One region of the Bradyrhizobium sp. 33ap4 genome, then DNA from elsewhere that is predicted to be linked to it. Evidence: predicted binding sites of a transcription regulator. Region 1 holds the regulator's gene; the other holds the start of a gene.
The links. Region 1 encodes HrcA, which represses chaperone genes, less so after heat shock. Its sites were predicted from a motif close to GTTAGCACTCNCNNNNNGNGAGTGCTAAC; they were not measured.
Positions count from the first base shown of each region.

Region 2: Q2M23_RS10555 (co-chaperone GroES) is a predicted target of HrcA. The motif match lies at 6,694-6,722, and genes of this name have one in related genera.

Region 1 covers NZ_JAUMTJ010000049.1:64,522-73,389, forward strand. Annotated here, with positions in the region: gene pncA (bifunctional nicotinamidase/pyrazinamidase) at 1-495, shown strand, start outside; gene Q2M23_RS31235 (helix-turn-helix domain-containing protein) at 518-1,372, shown strand; gene Q2M23_RS31240 (VOC family protein) at 1,441-1,866, shown strand; gene grpE (nucleotide exchange factor GrpE) at 1,915-2,520, opposite strand; gene hrcA (heat-inducible transcriptional repressor HrcA) at 2,686-3,774, opposite strand; gene rph (ribonuclease PH) at 3,957-4,670, shown strand; gene rdgB (RdgB/HAM1 family non-canonical purine NTP pyrophosphatase) at 4,682-5,317, shown strand; gene hemW (radical SAM family heme chaperone HemW) at 5,304-6,461, shown strand; gene Q2M23_RS31270 (penicillin-binding protein activator) at 6,654-7,868, opposite strand; gene rsmI (16S rRNA (cytidine(1402)-2'-O)-methyltransferase) at 8,190-8,868, shown strand, end outside.
Region 2 covers NZ_JAUMTJ010000011.1:7,357-16,224, forward strand. Annotated here, with positions in the region: gene Q2M23_RS10510 (bifunctional transcriptional activator/DNA repair enzyme AdaA) at 1-165, shown strand, start outside; gene Q2M23_RS10515 (PaaI family thioesterase) at 122-589, shown strand; gene Q2M23_RS10520 (ester cyclase) at 794-1,321, opposite strand; gene Q2M23_RS10525 (hypothetical protein) at 1,570-1,767, shown strand; gene Q2M23_RS10530 (hypothetical protein) at 1,786-2,985, opposite strand; gene Q2M23_RS10535 (MarR family winged helix-turn-helix transcriptional regulator) at 3,094-3,570, opposite strand; partial or broken gene Q2M23_RS10540 (antibiotic biosynthesis monooxygenase family protein) at 3,669-4,036, shown strand; gene Q2M23_RS10545 (hypothetical protein) at 4,068-4,358, opposite strand; gene groL (chaperonin GroEL) at 4,449-6,098, opposite strand; gene Q2M23_RS10555 (co-chaperone GroES) at 6,303-6,599, opposite strand; gene Q2M23_RS10560 (hypothetical protein) at 6,918-7,436, shown strand; gene Q2M23_RS10565 (hypothetical protein) at 7,668-7,946, opposite strand; gene Q2M23_RS10570 (protein phosphatase CheZ) at 8,183-8,868, opposite strand, start outside.

The sequences.
Region 1 (8,868 bases):
AATGTGGTGATGACGCAGGACTGGCACACGCCCGGACACATCTCCTTTGCCTCGACCCATTCCGGCAAGAAGCCGTTCGAGACCGTCGACCTTGCCTATGGCAAGCAGGTGCTGTGGCCCGACCACTGCGTGCAGGGCACCGACGGCGCATCGCTGTCGAAGGAACTCGCGATCCCGCAGGCCGAGCTGATCATCCGCAAGGGTTTTCACAAGGACGTCGACAGCTACTCCGCCTTCACCGAGGCCGACGGCAAGACCACCACCGGGCTCGCCGCCTATCTCAAGGCGCGCAACGTCGAGCGGGTTTTCGTGGCCGGGCTCGCCACCGATTTCTGCGTGGCATGGACCGCGCTCGATGCGCGCAAGGCCGGCTTCGAGACCTATGTGGTGGAAGATGCCTGCCGCGGCATCGACACCCAGGGATCGCTCGCCAAGGCCTGGGACGACCTGGCCAAGGCCGGCGTCAAGCGCATCCAGTCCTCGGATATCGCGTAAGACGCAGCCTCGCGAGATTCGCATGGCCGAGCCTGCGTCACCTCATGCATTCGATCTCGCGCAGCGCCTGCCGTCGCCGCGCATGGCTGGCCTGATCGTCCGGATCACCGGTTATCGCGAGACCGCAACGGGCCGGTTCGCGCAGCGGCAGACCGCGCCGCTGATCGTCCCGCTGATCATCAGTTTCGGCTCGCCGTTCCTGATCGCGCTGTCGCGCGAGCCCGGTGCGGCCGATCGTCAGCTCAGCTTCGCCGCCGGCCTGCATGCCGGGCCTGTCTACATCGAGTCCGACGGGCGCGCCGCCTGCGTGCAGGTCGATTTCACCCCGCTCGGCGCCTACGGCTTCTTCGGCGGCGCCGTGACCGACCTGGTCGGGCGCATGGTCGATATCGACGATGTGCTCGGCCATGATGGCCGTCGTCTGCGCGAACAGCTCGGCGCCGTGACCTGCTGGCAGCGCCGCTTCGACCTGATCGAGGCGTTCGTGCTGCGCCGCGCCGGCCACATGCCGTCTCCCGAAATCGCGTTCGCCTATCGAAAACTGGCGCGTTCGGCCGGCGCTATCAGCATCACGGCATTGGCCGACGAGATCGGCTGGAGCCGCAAGCATCTGGCTGGCCGGTTTCGGTCCGAACTCGGCCTCGCCCCCAAATCGCTGGCGCGCATGATGCGGTTTCACCGGGCGAGCCGGCTGGCGCAAAGCGGCGCAGCGCTTGGCTGGGCGGGGATCGCGGCGGAAAGCGGCTATGCCGACCAGGCCCATCTCGCCCGCGAGTTCGTCGAATTCGCAGGCGAACCGCCAACCGCCTGGGCGCGCCGCCGGGCGCTGACCGACCGCCGGCTGGTTCACGCCGGCGATGGGCTGGCGGACTGGTAACAAACCTTCAAGCCAACGCCGCGTTGCCCCGTGCAGGATGGCGCCGTCAGCCAAGGAGGTGAGCGACCATGACGCACGACATCGAACCGCCCCGCATCTACCCAACCCTGCGCTGCAAGGATGCCGAGGCGATGACCAATTGGCTCACGACGGTGCTTGGGTTCACCGAACACGTCGTCTACCGCGATGGCGGCGTGATCCATCACGCCGAGCTCGCCTATGGTTCCTCGATGCTGATGCTGGGCCAGAGCCGCGACGACGCATATGGCAGGCTGGTCGGCGACCTCGACAACCGCCGCACCGACTCGATCTATATCGCCGTCGACGATCCCGACGCGCTGCACGCGAAGGTCAAGGCTGCCGGAGCGAAGATCGAGATGGAACCGCGAAACACGGATTATGGCAGCCGCGACTTCGCCTGCCGCGATCCGGAAGGAAATCTCTGGAGCTTCGGCACCTATTGGCCGAAGGCACACGAGAAGCCGCGACTGTGAGCCCGCGCAATCCGCGAGCTCACAGACGGGTGTCCGGGATCGGACGGATCAGGCGGTGATGTCAGCGGTCGGGGCGGCCTTGGCGCCGCCCTTGGAGACGCCGACCAGCGCCGGACGCAGGATGCGCTCGCCGATCATGTAACCGGCCTGCACGACCTGCACCACGGTGCCCGACGGCACCGACGGATCGGGCACCTCGAACATCGCCTGCTGGAAGTTCGGATCGAACTTCTCGCCGATCGGGTCGAACTTCTTGACGCCGTTCTTCTCCAGCGCGTTGAGCAGCGAACGTTCGGTCAGCTCGACGCCTTCGATCAGCGCCTTCAGGCCGGGATCGGCGGCTTCCTTGGTCTCGGCCGGCACCGCATCGAGCGCGCGCTGCAGGTTGTCGGCGATATCGAGCACGTCGCGGGCAAAGCCGGTGATGCCGTAGGTCTTGGCGTCGGCGACCTCGCGGCGGGTGCGCTGGCGGAGATTCTCCATCTCGGCCAGGGTGCGCAGCGTCCGGTCGCGCGCCTCGGCGAGTTCCTTGGTCAGCGCCTCCGCCGATCCGGCTTCGGGCTCGTCAGGCATGATGTAGGGCTTCGAGACCACGGGCTCACCCGTCGGCGCCGAATTCTCGGTGTTGTCATTGGCCCGGTTCGGATCGGTCATGGCTTGCCTTCTCGAAAACTCGCGTCGGTTCAAATCTTGGGGATTGCTTGCCGGGATATCGTGCTTTGGGCGGCGAAAATCAAGCGCAACATACCGGTCTCGGGAACTGGGATCTCCGGCTTGGGTGAAGAAAACCCGTCAAATGAAAGCGAAATCGCCCCCCGGTCAGCCGCCCAGCATCTTGCTGACGATGCGCGCGGCATAATCGACGGTCGGGATCACCCGCGCATAGTTCAGCCGCGTCGGTCCGATCACGCCGAGGACGCCCACGATCCGCCCCTGGGCGTCGCCGTAGGGCGCGATGATGGTCGAGGAACCCGACAGCGAGAACAGCTTGTTCTCCGAGCCGATGAAGATCCGCACGCCCTCGCCGCGTTCGGCGCGGCCGAGCAGATCGATCACCCCGCGCTTGGTTTCGAGATCGTCGAACAGCGACTTGATGCGCTCGAGATCGTCGAGCGCGTGCAGGTCCTCGAGCAGATTGGCGTGACCGCGCACGATCAGCTGGCGGTCCTCATTCTCGCCGCCGGACCAACTCGCGATGCCCGCCGCGACCACCTTTTGCGTGAGCTGATCGAGCTCGGCGCGATTTTGCGTCAGTGCCGTCTCGAGCTCGAGCCGCGCTTCGGCCAGCGTCCGGCCGCGGATCCGCGCATTGAGGAAATTGGTCGCCTCGGTCAGGGCTGAGGATGGAACACCCGGCGGCAGTGCCAGCACGCGGTTTTCGACCTGGCCGTCTTCGCCGACCAACACGACCAGCGCCTTTTCCGGCTCCAGCCGGACGAACTCGATGTGCTTCAGCCGCGCATTCGACTTTTGCGTCAGCACCACCGCCGCGGCGCGGGTCAGCCCCGACAACCGCGTCAAGGCTTCGCCAAGCGCGGCCTCGACGGATTGCGCGCGGCCGACGGCCGCAAGCTGGGTCTGGATCGACTGACGCTCGGCCTCGGTGAGGTCGCCGACCTGCATCAGCGCATCGACGAAGAAGCGCAGCCCGAGTTCGGTCGGCAAGCGGCCGGCGGAGGTGTGCGGCGCATAGATCAGGCCGAGCTGCTCGAGATCCGACATCACGTTGCGGACCGAGGCCGGCGACAGCGGTAATGCGATCAGGCGCGAAATGTTGCGCGAACCGACCGGCTCGCCGGTTGCGAGATAGCTTTCGACGATTTGACGAAAAATATCGCGCGAACGCTCGTTGAGCTGGGCGAGCCCGGCATGCGGCGCGATCAGGCCAATCGGATCGTGGTGAGTCACACTCCAGTCCCTCACAATTACTGCATAATTTGTCGATCCGGGAGGCCGATGACAAGCATGCATTCGGCCCCGTCGTACCGGACCCTACCGGGGCCGAAAACCCTCGCCAAAACCCTTGCCGCTGCCCCTTCCCGCTCCTACAAGCACCGCCAGCCAATTTTCTCGGATTTCTGGAGGATTTCATGCGGCCAAGCCGCCGTGCACCCGATGAACTGCGTCCCGTGTCGCTGGAACGCGGCGTCGTCAAATATGCCGAGGGTTCCTGCATGGTGAAGTTCGGCGACACCCATGTGCTGGTGACCGCCACGCTGGAAGAGCGGCTGCCGCCGTGGCTGAAGGGCCAGGGCCGCGGCTGGGTCACCGCCGAATACGGCATGCTGCCGCGTGCTACCCTGGAACGCACCCGCCGCGAGGCCTCGGCCGGCAAGCAGGGCGGCCGGACGGTCGAGATCCAGCGGCTGATCGGCCGCTCGCTGCGCGCGGCCGTCGACCTCGAGGCGCTCGGCGAGCGCCAGATCACGGTCGATTGCGACGTCATCCAGGCCGACGGCGGCACCCGCACCGCCTCGATCACCGGTGCCTGGGTGGCGCTGGCCGACTGCATCAACTGGATGAAGACCCGCAACATGCTGAAGACCAATGTGTTGCGCGACAATGTGGCGGCGATCTCGTGCGGCATCTACCAGGGCACGCCGGTGCTCGATCTCGACTATGCCGAGGATTCCGAAGCCGACACCGACGCCAATTTCGTCATGACCGGCGACGGCCGGATCATCGAGGTGCAGGGCACCGCCGAGAAGACGCCGTTCTCGGAAGGTGAATTCCTGGCGCTGATGGCGCTGGCGCGCAAAGGTGTCGCGCGTCTGGTCGACTTGCAAAAGATCGCGGTGGCGTAGTCAGATTGGTCATGCACCGCCGAATCACCGGAAGGCTCGTCATCGCCACCCATAATCCCGGCAAGCTTGCCGAGATGCGGGAACTGCTGGCGCCGCACGGCGTCGAGGTGGTGTCGGCCGGCGAGCTCGACCTCGCCGAGCCCGAGGAGACCGGCGACAATTTTCGCGCCAACGCGGCGATCAAGGCGATCGCGGCAGCGAAGGCGACCGGACTGCCCGCCTTCGCCGACGATTCCGGCCTCGTGGTCGACGCGCTCGACGGCGCGCCCGGGATCTACTCGGCGCGCTGGGCCGGCGAGGGCAAGGACTTCATGGCGGCGATGACGCGGATCGAGCGGCTGCTGCAGGAACGCGGCGCCACCGCACCGGACCGGCGCAAGGCGCACTTCGTGTCGGCGTTGTGCGTGGCCTGGCCCGACGATCATCTCGAGCAGGTCGAGGCCCGCGTCGATGGAACCCTCGTCTGGCCGCCGCGTGGCACCGCCGGCTTTGGCTACGATCCGGCCTTCCTGCCCGACGGCTACACGCGGACCTTCGGCGAGATGACCAGCATCGAGAAGCACGGCCTGCCGCCGCTCGGGCTCGGCCTGTCGCATCGCGCCCGCGCCTTCGTGAAGCTCGCGGAGATCTGCCTTGAGCCACGCTGACCGAGAAGCCTTCGGCGTCTACGTGCACTGGCCGTTCTGCCTGTCGAAATGCCCGTATTGTGATTTCAACAGCCATGTGCGGCATGCGCCGGTCGACGAGGAGCGTTTCGTGCGCGCGTTCGCCCGCGAGATCGAGACGACGGCCGCGCGCGTGCCGGGGCGGCAGGTGTCCTCGATCTTCCTCGGCGGCGGCACGCCGTCGTTGATGCAGCCGAAGACCGTCGGTGCCGTGCTCGATGCGATCGGCAAGCACTGGACGGTGGCGCGCGATGTCGAGGTCACGCTCGAGGCCAATCCGACCAGCGTCGAGGCGACGCGCTTTCGCGGCTATCGCGCAGCCGGCGTCAATCGCGTCTCGCTCGGCGTGCAGGCGCTCGATGACGTCTCGCTGAAGGCGCTTGGCCGCCTGCACACCGCGCGCGAGGCGCTCGACGCGGTCGCGATCGCGCGCTCTGCGTTCGACCGTTACTCGTTCGATCTGATCTATGCCCGCCCCGACCAGACGCCGCGGATGTGGGCCGATGAACTGAAGCAGGCGATCTCGGAAGCGGCCGAGCATCTGTCGCTCTACCAGCTCACGATCGAGGAAGGCACGCCGTTCTTCGGGCTGCATGCCGCCGGCAAATTGCAGACGCCGGACGAAGCGACCGCGCGCGCGCTCTACGACGTGACGCAGGAGGTCTGCGCCCGCGAGGGATTGCCGGCCTATGAGATCTCCAATCACGCCCGCGCCGGCGCGGAGTGCAAGCACAACCTCGTCTACTGGCGCGGTGAGGAATATGCCGGCATCGGCCCCGGCGCACATGGCCGGCTCGACATCGATGGCGTCAGGCACGCGACCGCAACCGAGCGGCGCCCCGAGGCGTGGCTGTTGAACGTCGAGGAGCGCGGTCACGGCGTCGTCAGCGATGACAGCCTCAACAGCGAAGAACGCGCCGACGAGTTTCTGCTGATGGGGCTGCGGCTCGCCGAGGGCATCGATCCCAAGCGCTATGCGAAGCTCTCCGGCCGCCAGCTCGACCCGCACCGGATCGCGATGCTGCGCGAGGAAGGCGCGATCGCCGTCGACGCCGACGGACGACTGCGGGTGACGACGTCGGGATTCCCGGTGCTCGACGCGGTCGTTGCGGATCTCGCCGCCTAGAACCTATCCCGTTCCGATTGAATCGGAACGAGGCTCTAGATTCTTGTTTTGACGCGTTTTCTTCACGCGAACCGGTATCCACTTCGCTCGAAACCGCTCTAGGTGCATGCTGCCAAATATCGAAAACAACCCCATGCAAAGGAGCTGGCGGGTGCCGGCGCTCGACAAGGCAGCTTGACCGCCCGACGAAAATCAAGCGCCAAAGCTCTTCGGCGAGCCTGCCACCGGCGTGCTGCCGCCTGAGGCCACCTTCATGACCGCAAGGCCACGCTCATTGGTGCCGTCGGAGCGGAAGCGGAACAGACCGTCGATACCGGCAAAGCCGGACGGATTGGTCAATGTCTCCGGCGCAAAGCGCTGCGCCCCTTGCGTGCGCGCGAGCGCCGCCATCAGCGCCACGGCATCATAGGCAAGCGTCGCGGTGCGCACGGGCTCGCCGCCATATTTGCCGCGGTAGCGCCCGGCGAAGCTGCGGAAGCCGGACGGATCGGGCGCGGCGTAGAGGCCACCCTGCAAGACGGGGCTCGCGAACACCCGCGGATTGTCCCACAGCCCGGTGCCGAGCAGCTGGATGTTGCGCAGATTGGCGCCGGCTGCGGTCAAGGCATCGGCGGTCGCGACCACCGAATCACCATCGTCGGCGATCAGCAGCGCATCGGCCTGGCCGAGCGCCTGCGCCACGGTTCGCGCCGGCGTCGCGCGATCGGCGCCATATTTCTCGAATGCGACGACGCGGCCGTTCTTGCGGCCGACCGCCTGCTTGAACGCGGCCTCGACCACGTTGCCATAGGCGTTGTCCGGCACCATCGCGGCGAACGAGCGCTTTCCGATCCCCGCCGAGTAGTCGACGATGCGGTTGATGTCGGACTCCGGCAGGAAGCTCAGCAGATAGACGCCGCGCCCGGCCACGCTCGAATCGGTGGAGAACGCGATCACCGAGGTTCCGCGCGGCCGCGTCAGTTGCGCGACGGCCGGCACCGAGCCTGCGAACAGCGGTCCCAGGATGATCTCGGCGCCTTCGGACAGTGCCTGCTGGGCACCCTGCGATGCGCCCTGCGGGCTGCCGCCATCGTCCTTGATCAGGAGCTGGATGTTCGGGTTCTGAAATTCCGCCAGTGCCATTTCGGCCGCGTTCCGCATCGACTGGGCGGCAAGCCCGGCATTGCCGGAAGCCGACAGCGGCAGGATCAGCCCGATCTTGACCTGCCCGGTGCCGACCGCCTGCGGCTGCTGCTGCGGGCCGGCAGGACCGCCTTCCTGGTTGCCGCCGAACGGGCTGGAAAACTGGCTCAGGCTTTGCTGCACGCCGGAACAGGCCGTCAGCAGCGGCGCGCCCACGATGAGGCCGAGCGCGGTCCGCCGGGTGGTGCCCGACGGCGGGGACTTGCGGTGATGCGGGCCTTCCATCGTCTCTCTTCTCTTGGCCGACCGTGATCAGCCAGGACTCCATCCAGCTCTGATGAGGCGGGTGGATTCAGGCATATTCTCGGCGAATAGTTAACTAAAACAAAAGGATTATGGCCCCGCGGCGCCCTTGCCGCGGCCTCCATTCCCCCGTCAGCCAGCGTTCCGTCACCGCCGTTTGCGGATGTGGCGCAAGCGCCGCCATCCCTCTAGAGCTTATCCCGTTCCGATTGAATCGGAACGGGGCTCTAGATTCTCGGTTTGACGCGTTTTCTTCACGCGAACCGGTACCCACTTCGCTCGAAAACGCTCTAGATTGGCATTATGCGCGCAAAAGCCAGTTCCCTCCACAGTTCGGATGCCACGACAGGCGCTGCGGCCAGAACATTTTCGATCGGCGGCCAGCAATTGGCCGCGCCAAGGGCAGCACCCGGGCTCCATCTGGTCGCGACCCCGATCGGAAATCTCGCCGACATCACCCTGCGCGCGCTGGAAACGCTGGCCGGTGTCGACGTCATCGCCTGCGAGGACACGAGGATTACCCGGCGGCTGACCGAGCGTTATGCGATCGCCGCGGAGCTTGCGCTCTACCACGAGCACAACGCGGCCCAGGCCCGTCCAAAAATCCTGGAGCGGCTGGCGCAGGGCGCCGCGATCGCGCTGGTTTCCGACGCCGGCACGCCACTGATCTCCGATCCCGGCTTCAAGCTGGTGCGCGACGTCTGCGCCGCCGGGCATGCCGTCATCGCGGTGCCGGGGCCATCATCGGTGCTGACGGCGCTGTCGGTCGCGGCATTGCCGACCGACCGGTTTTTCTTCGAGGGATTTTTGCCCGCCAAGGAGCACGCGCGCCGCGCCCGGCTCAACGAGCTGGCGAGGGTCGATTCGACGCTCGTGATGTTCGAATCGGGCAATCGCGTACAGGACACGCTGCGCGATCTCGCCACGATCATGGCCGGCCGCGATGCCGCGATCTGCCGCGAGCTGACCAAGCTGCACGAGG
Region 2 (8,868 bases), on a different contig from region 1:
GGCTTCTCCAGCGCGCGGCGCATGAATGCCGCAATCGCAAAACTCTACGGCCGCTCCGCCGCGTCGCTGCGGGGCAAGCGGCCAACCGTCGCGATGCAATCAACCCCGATGGAGATCGGCAATGGCCAAGAGCTACGGCACCGTCAGTGCGGAACAGAAGCTTAAGATGAGCGGCCTCGCATTCGTGCAGGGTCTCGCCAGCGGCGCATTGCCGCTCAACACCATCGCGCGGACACTCGGTTATGACGTCGCCGAAGCCGAGCGCGGCCGCGTCGTCGTCACGCTGGTACCGACCGACGCGCATCTCAATCCGGCGGGCACCGTGCATGGCGGCCTCACCGCGACGCTGCTCGACAGCTGCATGGGGCTTGCGGTGCAGTCGACGCTCGATGCCGGCACCAGCCAGACCACGCTCGAGTTCAAGATCTCGCTGGTGCGTCCGATCACGCCCGACACCGGTCCGATCAGGGCGGAAGGCAATGTGCTCAATTGCGGCCGTCGCATCGGCACCGCCGAAGGCAAGGTCACCGACGAGCAGGGCCGGCTGCTCGCCCACGGCACGACGACGTGCCTGATCTTCCCGTCTTGACGCAAATTGCGGCCGCGAGACCGCGCCGGCGCTGCATCGGGAGATACGATGCCGGCGCAGCAATATTGGAGTGCCTCCAGCAAGCCTGCGGCTTAGAGACCTTCAAGTTCACCGTGCCGATCGATTGCGTTACCCGAACGCGCATCAAGCGCGTTCGGGTAGTCATGATGCGATCGTCGATGGAGCCATGCACTCTGGCCGTGCTCAGCGCGGCCCTTCCGGATATCCCGGCATGTTGTTCCAGCCGGCGGGCAGCTCGCCGCCCGGCCGCGACGCGGCTCCGTCGCTTTCGGGCAAACGAATGAGGCCGAGCTGCAGCATGGCGGTGATCGCATCTTCCTGTCCGAACTCTTCGGCGATCCGTCCGTCCTGCACGCGCAGCACGGTGGTGCCGGCGAACGTCATCTTGCGGCCGGAGGCCGCGGGCAACGAGCCGAGGCGGAAGTCGCTGAACGCAGGTCCCGTGTGCGTACCGCCGCCTTCCCAGCGGCCGACGACGAGATCACCTTCCGCGACGAGATCGCCGACGCCCCAGAAATTGAGATCCGGAAAGGCTTCGCGAAATTCGGTTATGAACTGCGTGACCGCGGCGCGGCCCTTCTTCGGTTCGTGCATCGGGTAGTGCACGACAATGTCTGCTGTGGCGAGCTCGTTGATGATGCGCGGATTCCAGGGGTTGCCCCAGAACTCCTTGAACCACCGGCCTACGACGTTCTTGTTTTCCTCTGACATCTCTTCGTCTCCATTTGCGCGTTGCCAGTATCGCGACCGGCGCTCTCTCGATGCGCGCAGTGAACATTTGGAGGCGTGTCTCGCACCACCCGATTTCAGATCGGGCGAGCGATCGAGTTTCAGACGAGATTCCGCTGTGTCGATATGGCGCTTAGCACGGCTTCTCGAGCGTCGTCGCGGAATCGGGAAGCGGGTGGCTCGCGAAAGACGAATGCGAGAATCTGATTGCGATCACGCAGGAGAACATCATGCGCAACTTCGATGCGATCGCCGCGCTGCGCGGCGACGGACTTCGTAACGAGCTGCGGGCGCTGCTCGATCGCGCTGCGATCGAGCCTCGTTCCGAATTGTTCGTCAGAAGCGACGGGATGCTTCAGTCCGGTCCGGACGCCACCCCGAAGGCCGTGCGCGACAACGTCGTGCCGCTGAAGACGAAGGCGGCTTAACTCAGGACAGCGGCGGCCTTACCGCCACACCGACTTGTCGGCGTCCCAGCGCTGGCCCTTGAACTCCTTGAGCAGCGCGTCGATCGCGCCGTTGTCGTCCCTGGTCTCGCTGCCTTCCTCGTCGCTGCTGGAATCGTCGGACAGATTGAGCTTGGCGCCGGCGCTGTCGTCCGATGTCGAAACGGTGGGGCTCGAGACCCACAGCATCAGCCGGTCAGAGCTGCCGGGCTTGTCGGGCGAGACCAGGGCAGTGATCTCGTAATTCTGGGTGAGGCCGAGTGCCGGGTAAATCGCGCTGGGCCGCTTCAGCACCAGCTTGAGCTTGCCGGTGTTCGCGTTCCACGTCGCCGAGGCGGGCTTTGCGGCAAGCGTCTTCGCCAGCACGCCCGCGATCGCGGTTGCCAGCTTGTCATGGTTGAGTTTGTCGCCCTCGCGCCAATCGGCGGCAGCAAAGCGGATGGTGCGGTCCATCTCGACCACCCCGCTGGTCCAGCCGGCCGCGGTCACGCCGGGCGCGGATTTCGCCTTGGCGAGCAGCGCGCCGGCGTGCTCGGGATCGACGGTGAGGTTGATGGTCTGCTCGCCGGAGCGCATCGCATCGCAGGTCACCGCAAGGCTGGAGGTGCCGATCTCGACGGCCTCGCCTTTCAGGCTCTTGAGGAAATCCGCCGCCGCATCGAGCTTCACCCGCACACCGATCGATTCCGGCGAAACGTCAGTGAAATCCTTCGGCTGCGGCGTGATGCCGTCCTCGGTGGCCTGGTTGTCCTGGAATTCCTTCTCGCTGAGATCGGAATTGTCCGTCGAGGCGACCTCGGTCACGGTCTGGCCGATCGTGATCTGGCCGCGGAACTCAAAACCGTCGCCGGTTTGCTTGCGGTTCAGTTTGACGGTGACCGGCTGCTTGTCGGCGACGCTCTGGGCGGTGCCGGAAAGCGTCTGGCCGCTGACGGTCAGGTTGGCGACGAAGCGGTCCTTGCGGTCGGAGCTCTTGTCGGCGGGATAGCAGACGTCGAGCACGGCCGCGGTCACGGTCTTGCCCTGGCGGGTTTCCTTCAGCACGACGTCGGCATTGCCGTCCATCAGGCCGTCGATCGAGGTGAAATAGCGCGTCTCGGGGCCATTGGCGGGAGCCGCCTTCGATTGCAGCTTCATCTGGGCGAGGGCAGGCGCCGAGGTGACGGCAAGACCGAGCAGCAGGAGCGGGAGCGCGCGCATACGATAAGTCCTCGAAGGGCAGAATCGGTTCCGTCGTAACTAGCAAACCTCCATGTCATTGGCCAAAAAAGAAGGCCGCCTAACGGCGGCCTCGCGCCGCTATCGCGGTCATGTGCGTTCGTCAGGTTCCTCGCCGCCCTCCAGTCGGCCGCGCAGCACCGTCACGACCCGGCTCACGGTTTCGAGGTCCTTCATCGACAGCCCGTCGGCGAGGCCGTTCACCCAAGGCAGCTGCAGGCGCATGGCCGCGTCGAAGCTTTGCCGCCCCTTGGCGGTCAGCACGACGTGCTGGGCGCGGCGGTGATGCGGGTTGGTTTCGAAGGCGACGAGCCCGTCCCGTTCGAGGTCGTTGACGATCCGCTGCACGTTCTGTCGGGCAGCGCCGAGGTCGCGCGCCAGCCATGCGACCGGTTGCGGGCGCTCTGTGGCGACGATGGCGCCGAGGATCTGCCAGCGCGCGCTGGTCAGCCCGAGCCCGGCCACCAGCCGGTCGCCTGATGTGAACAGCAGGCTGTTGAGCCTGAACAGGTCGGGAATCAGGGTGCTCAGGGCTTCGCCCGCCGGCGTTCGTTTTGCATTCGGCATTTGTCACCATATAAACGTATTGACATCATAATGTCAATTTCTGCATGTATCCATCAGTACGGAATGACATGGTAACGCCATATCGAACGGAGCCAACCATGCCGCAGATGCGCCCCCTGGACCCCGCTTTCCCGATCGACCGCCAGCTCGCGGTCGATGCCAGCAACGTCGTGCTCATCAACCTCTTCACGCTCGATGCGGCCGACGAGGACACGTTTCTCAAGGCCTGGCAGGACGACGCCGCCATCATGAAGCGGCAGCCGGGCTTCATCTCGACCCAGCTGCACCGCGCGCTCGGCGAGAGCCCGGCCTATCTGAACTACGCGGTCTGGGAATCGACCGCCGCCTTCGCGCCGCTTTCATGAACCCCGAGTTCAGGGCCAAGCTCTCGGCCTATCCGGCCTCGGCGGTAGCCTCGCCGCACCTGTTCCAGAAGGTGGCGGTGCCGGACATCTGCGTGGCGTAACGGACTGTCAGGCCGTCGCATCAAGGATCGCTCAGCTGTGCACGAGGATGCCAACCCCAAGCGTGGAAGCAGCGGCCAGAAACGAGATGTCCAGAAATCGCAACGGCGCTTTTGGACGATGACCGGCAGAACCCGAAATGACGTAATAGACGCCATAACCCGCGCCGAGGACGACAAACGTCAGCGTTTGCCTGAGCCAGAACGTCAAGACGACCGCAAGATCATCGAGGCTGTCCAGGGCATAGGCGCCGAGCGCAAGCAGTGCGCCGATCGCGTAGAACAGCACGAGCGTTGACGTCAGTGATTTGGCGTCGCGGGACATCAGATGATCCTTGCATCCCGATCGTAATCAAACTGCAAAAAAGAAGGCCGCCCGGAGGCGGCCTTCGATCTCGATAGGGATGGGGGAGGCTTAGAAGCCGCCCATGCCGCCCATTCCACCCATGCCGCCACCGCCGCCCGGCATTGCCGGCGCCGCGTCCTTCGGCAGTTCGGCGACCATGGCTTCGGTGGTCACGAGCAGGCCGGCCACGGAGGAGGCGTCCTGCAAGGCGGTGCGCACCACCTTGGCGGGGTCGATGATGCCCTTGTCGACCATGTCGACATAGTCCTCGGTCTGCGCGTCGAAGCCGAAGGTCTCCGACTTGTTCTCGAGGATCTTGCCGACCACGATCGAGCCCTCGACACCGGCGTTCTCCGAGATCTGGCGGACCGGAGCTTCGAGCGCCTTGAGCACGATGTTGATGCCGGCCTGGACGTCAGCATTCGGGTTGGTGAGCCGGCCGACCGCCTTCTTGGCGCGCAGCAGCGCGACGCCGCCGCCCGGCACGATGCCTTCCTGCACCGCGGCGCGGGTCGCGTTCAGCGCGTCCTCGACACGGTCCTTCTTCTCCTTGACCTCGACCTCGGTCGCACCGCCGACCTTGATCACCGCAACGCCGCCGGCGAGCTTGGCGAGGCGCTCCTGCAGCTTCTCACGGTCGTAGTCCGAGGTGGTCTCCTCGATCTGCGCCTTGATCTGGCCAACGCGGGCGTCGATGTCCTTCTTCTTGCCGGCGCCCTTGACGATCGTGGTGTTCTCCTTGTCGATCACGATCTTGCCGGCGCGGCCGAGCATGTTGATCGTGACGCTCTCGAGCTTCATGCCGAGGTCGTCGGAGATCAGCTGACCGCCGGTCAGGATCGCGATGTCCTCCAGCATCGCCTTGCGGCGATCGCCGAAGCCCGGCGCCTTGACGGCGGCGACCTTGAGCCCGCCGCGCAGGCGGTTGACGACCAGGGTCGCCAGCGCCTCGCCCTCGACGTCCTCGGCGAGGATCAAGAGCGGACGGCCCGACTGCACCACGGCTTCCAGCACCGGCAGCATGGACTGCAGGCCGGACAGCTTCTTCTCGTGCAGCAGGATGTAGGCATCCTCGAGCTCGGCGGTCATCTTCTCGGCGTTGGTGATGAAGTAGGGGCTGAGGTAGCCGCGGTCGAACTTCATGCCCTCGACGATATCGACCTCGGTCTCGAGCGACTTGTTCTCCTCGACGGTGATCACGCCCTCGTTGCCGACCTTCTGCATCGCCTGCGCGATCATCTTGCCGATCGCGGCATCGCCATTGGCCGAGATGGTGCCGACCTGGGCGACTTCGGACGAGGAGGCGACCGGCTTGGCGCGCTTCTCGATGTCCTTGATCACGGCCGCGACCGCGGTGTCGATACCGCGCTTGAGGTCCATCGGGTTCATGCCGGCGGCGACCGACTTGGCGCCCTCGCGGACGATGGCCTGCGCCAGCACGGTCGCGGTGGTGGTGCCGTCACCGGCGGTATCGTTGGTCTTGGAAGCGACCTCGCGCAGCATCTGCGCGCCCATGTTCTCGAACTTGTCGTCGAGCTCGATCTCCTTGGCGACGGTGACGCCGTCCTTGGTGATGCGGGGAGCGCCGAAGCTCTTCTCGATGACGACGTTGCGGCCCTTGGGGCCGAGCGTCACCTTCACGGCGTTGGCGAGCACGTCGACACCGCGCAGCATGCGGTCGCGGGCCTCTCCGGCGAATTTTACGTCCTTGGCAGCCATTGATTTGAACTCCTGGAATGATTGGATGCGGTCGCCCGGCATCTGCGCTCGTCATTGCCGGGCAAAAGCACGAAGTGCGTCTTCGTGCCAGATGACCCGGCAATCCATCGTCCTTGCGAGAATCTTGCGAAGATTGATGGATGCCCGGATCAGGTCCGGGAATGACGGCGGAGAGAGTGGGCGCTCTCGAATTGGTCGTGGCGCTTACGCCAGCACGCCCATGATGTCGGACTCCTTCATGATCAGGAGTTCCTGGTTGTCGAGCTTGACCTCGGTGCCCGACCATTTGCCGAACAGCACGCGGTCGCCGACCTTGAGGTCGATCGGGATCAGCTTGCCGGCCTCGTCGCGGCCACCCGGGCCGACGGCGACGATCTCGCCCTGGGACGGCTTCTCCTTCGCCGAGTCCGGAATGATGATGCCGCCCTTGGATTTCTCCTCGGCATCGATACGCTTGACCACGACGCGGTCGTGCAGGGGGCGGAAGGTGGATTTAGCCATGACGTTCCCTCTTGGAGGCTCGGTTTCAGGTCCGGTTCATCGGGACCGGCGTTGGATGCCGGCCCGGTCGGCGCTGGGCAGGACGCCCGACGCTCTTAGCAATCGTGGTGCGAGAGTGCTAATTGTGGGCCGGGAAATATGGCCTGGCGCAGTTTCTGTCAAGCAAACGGGTTAAGGCCTTGGTGAGGCCAATATAGGATGGTGGACCAGAAACCAAATCGTAGCGATGACGTAATTTTGTCAGACGTCATTGCTCCGTCTTAAGTTTTACGCTTGGCTGCAGGACGGGTGCGGCCGGGACATAGTCGGGGGATGCATATGATCAGGTCATTCAACGCGCGATTGGTCGCACGGTTCGCGGCTGTTTCGGCGCTGACGACACTCTTGGGGGCGTGCGGCAGCATGAGCCTGCCGTCGTTGTCGTCGAACCCTGAGCCGGCGCCAGCCGAGCCGGGGGTCGCCCCCGAAATGCCCGCAAGCATCCGCGCCGATGAGATCGTCGGCCGCTGGGGTCTCGCCTCGTTCCAGAATCCCGCCGATCGCGCCCGCACCGAGGCCGCCGCGCGCGGCCAGTGCAAGCAGCCTTACGTGATCGGCGCCGGCCAGAACGGCGGCGTCATCATGCATCTGGCCGACCAGGCCACCCCGCAGGAACTGCGGCTGAAGGGTTCCCCGAGTGGCAAGAACTATATCGGCCCGCCTGGACCGACGCCCGGCGAGCAGGACCGCGAGATCGTCTCGTTCGATGGCCGCGTCATGATCACCCGCTTCGTCGACAAGGACGCCGGGGTCCGCTACGGCAACATGGTCTACGTCCGCTGCGCCCCGAGGGCGTAACGGCGGGACTTCGAGCGATCTTCCGACAAAGCGCCGCATAGTCGGTGCACCTCTCCCCTTGTGGGAGAGGTCGGATTGCATCGTCAGATGCAATCCGGGTGAGGGGTCTCCCTCCGCGAGTGACCCTTTCGAGATTTGAGTAGGCGGCGACAACCCCTCATCTGGCGCGGATTGCATCCGCGCCACCTTCTCCCACAAGGGGAGAAGGGAAGGAGACCCGCAAACACGGCCTTATCGCCGCACGCCAACCCGATTGACGCCGCCATTCAAATTGCCGCCCGCATTGTGGCGGACCGCAGCGCGCGCCACCGGACGAGGCCTGAGCACAACGCCTGCCCGCGCCACGCAGCCTGCCGGATAACCGACATACGTGCAGTAAATCACGGCGTTGGCCGGTGCTGGACTGAGAGCGGCGCCTGCAAACCCCAACATCAGGCTCGCCGCTATTCCCGCAACCGTCACTGACTTGGTTGGAAAAATGTTCGTCCGACGCATGGTGATCCTCCTCATCGCGGGCGGGCCAAAAGATGGTGCGCCGCTTCAGGCGCGGCCCAACATAATGAGCAGCAAGGCATGGATCGGATTGACGTAGATCAACGCCCGCGCGCGGCCGTACGTCTGTGCGTGAAGCCGGCGCAACGGCAGCACGAGCACGGCGCTGTGTCTGGTGACCTCTACTGGGTGGGCTCGCTCAAACAAGAACGCCGGCCCGAGGGCCGGCGTTTTTCGTGCTGATCTGAGAAACCTCAGTTGAACATCGCGTCGATGTCGTCCTGTGAGGCGTGGCCGGCGTCGCCGTCGAGCTTCGGACCGTTGAGCAGGCGGGCATCGCCCTCGCGGGTGTCGACGATCGCCGGGACGTGCGACTTGATCGCGTCGACGCCGCCCCAGATGTTCATCATCTCGTTGATGTGCTGTTCGATGAACTTCATCGTCTGCATCACCTTGCTGATGCGCTGGCCGGTGAGGTCCTGGAAGTTGCAGGCCTCGAAGATCGAGACCACGCGCTCCTGAATATCTTCGCTGAGCCGCTTCTGCTGGTCGGGCGTGACGTTGTTGGCGAGCGCGGACGCGGCCTGGTCGATCGCCTCCACCGCCTCGAGGATCTGCTGGGTGGCCTGTTCGGTGCCGCCGACCACGGCGCCGAGCTCGCCATTGACCTTGGCCATCTCCTCGCCGTTGAAGCTCTTGCCATGCAGCACGGCGATCTCGCGCTTGGTGCGGCTGATCGCGTCGTGGATCAGGTCGAGCTCGACCTTGAGCTTCTCACACTGTTCGACCTGCGCACGGTAGGTCTCGAGCAGCGCGTGGGTCTCGGCGACTTCGCGGGCGACCGCCGCATCGACGCTGTCGCCGGTGCGCTGTGCCGGGGCTGCGGCCATCTGGGCGCGGATCGAGCGAAGCTCGGCCATGATCTCGCGATGCATCGGAC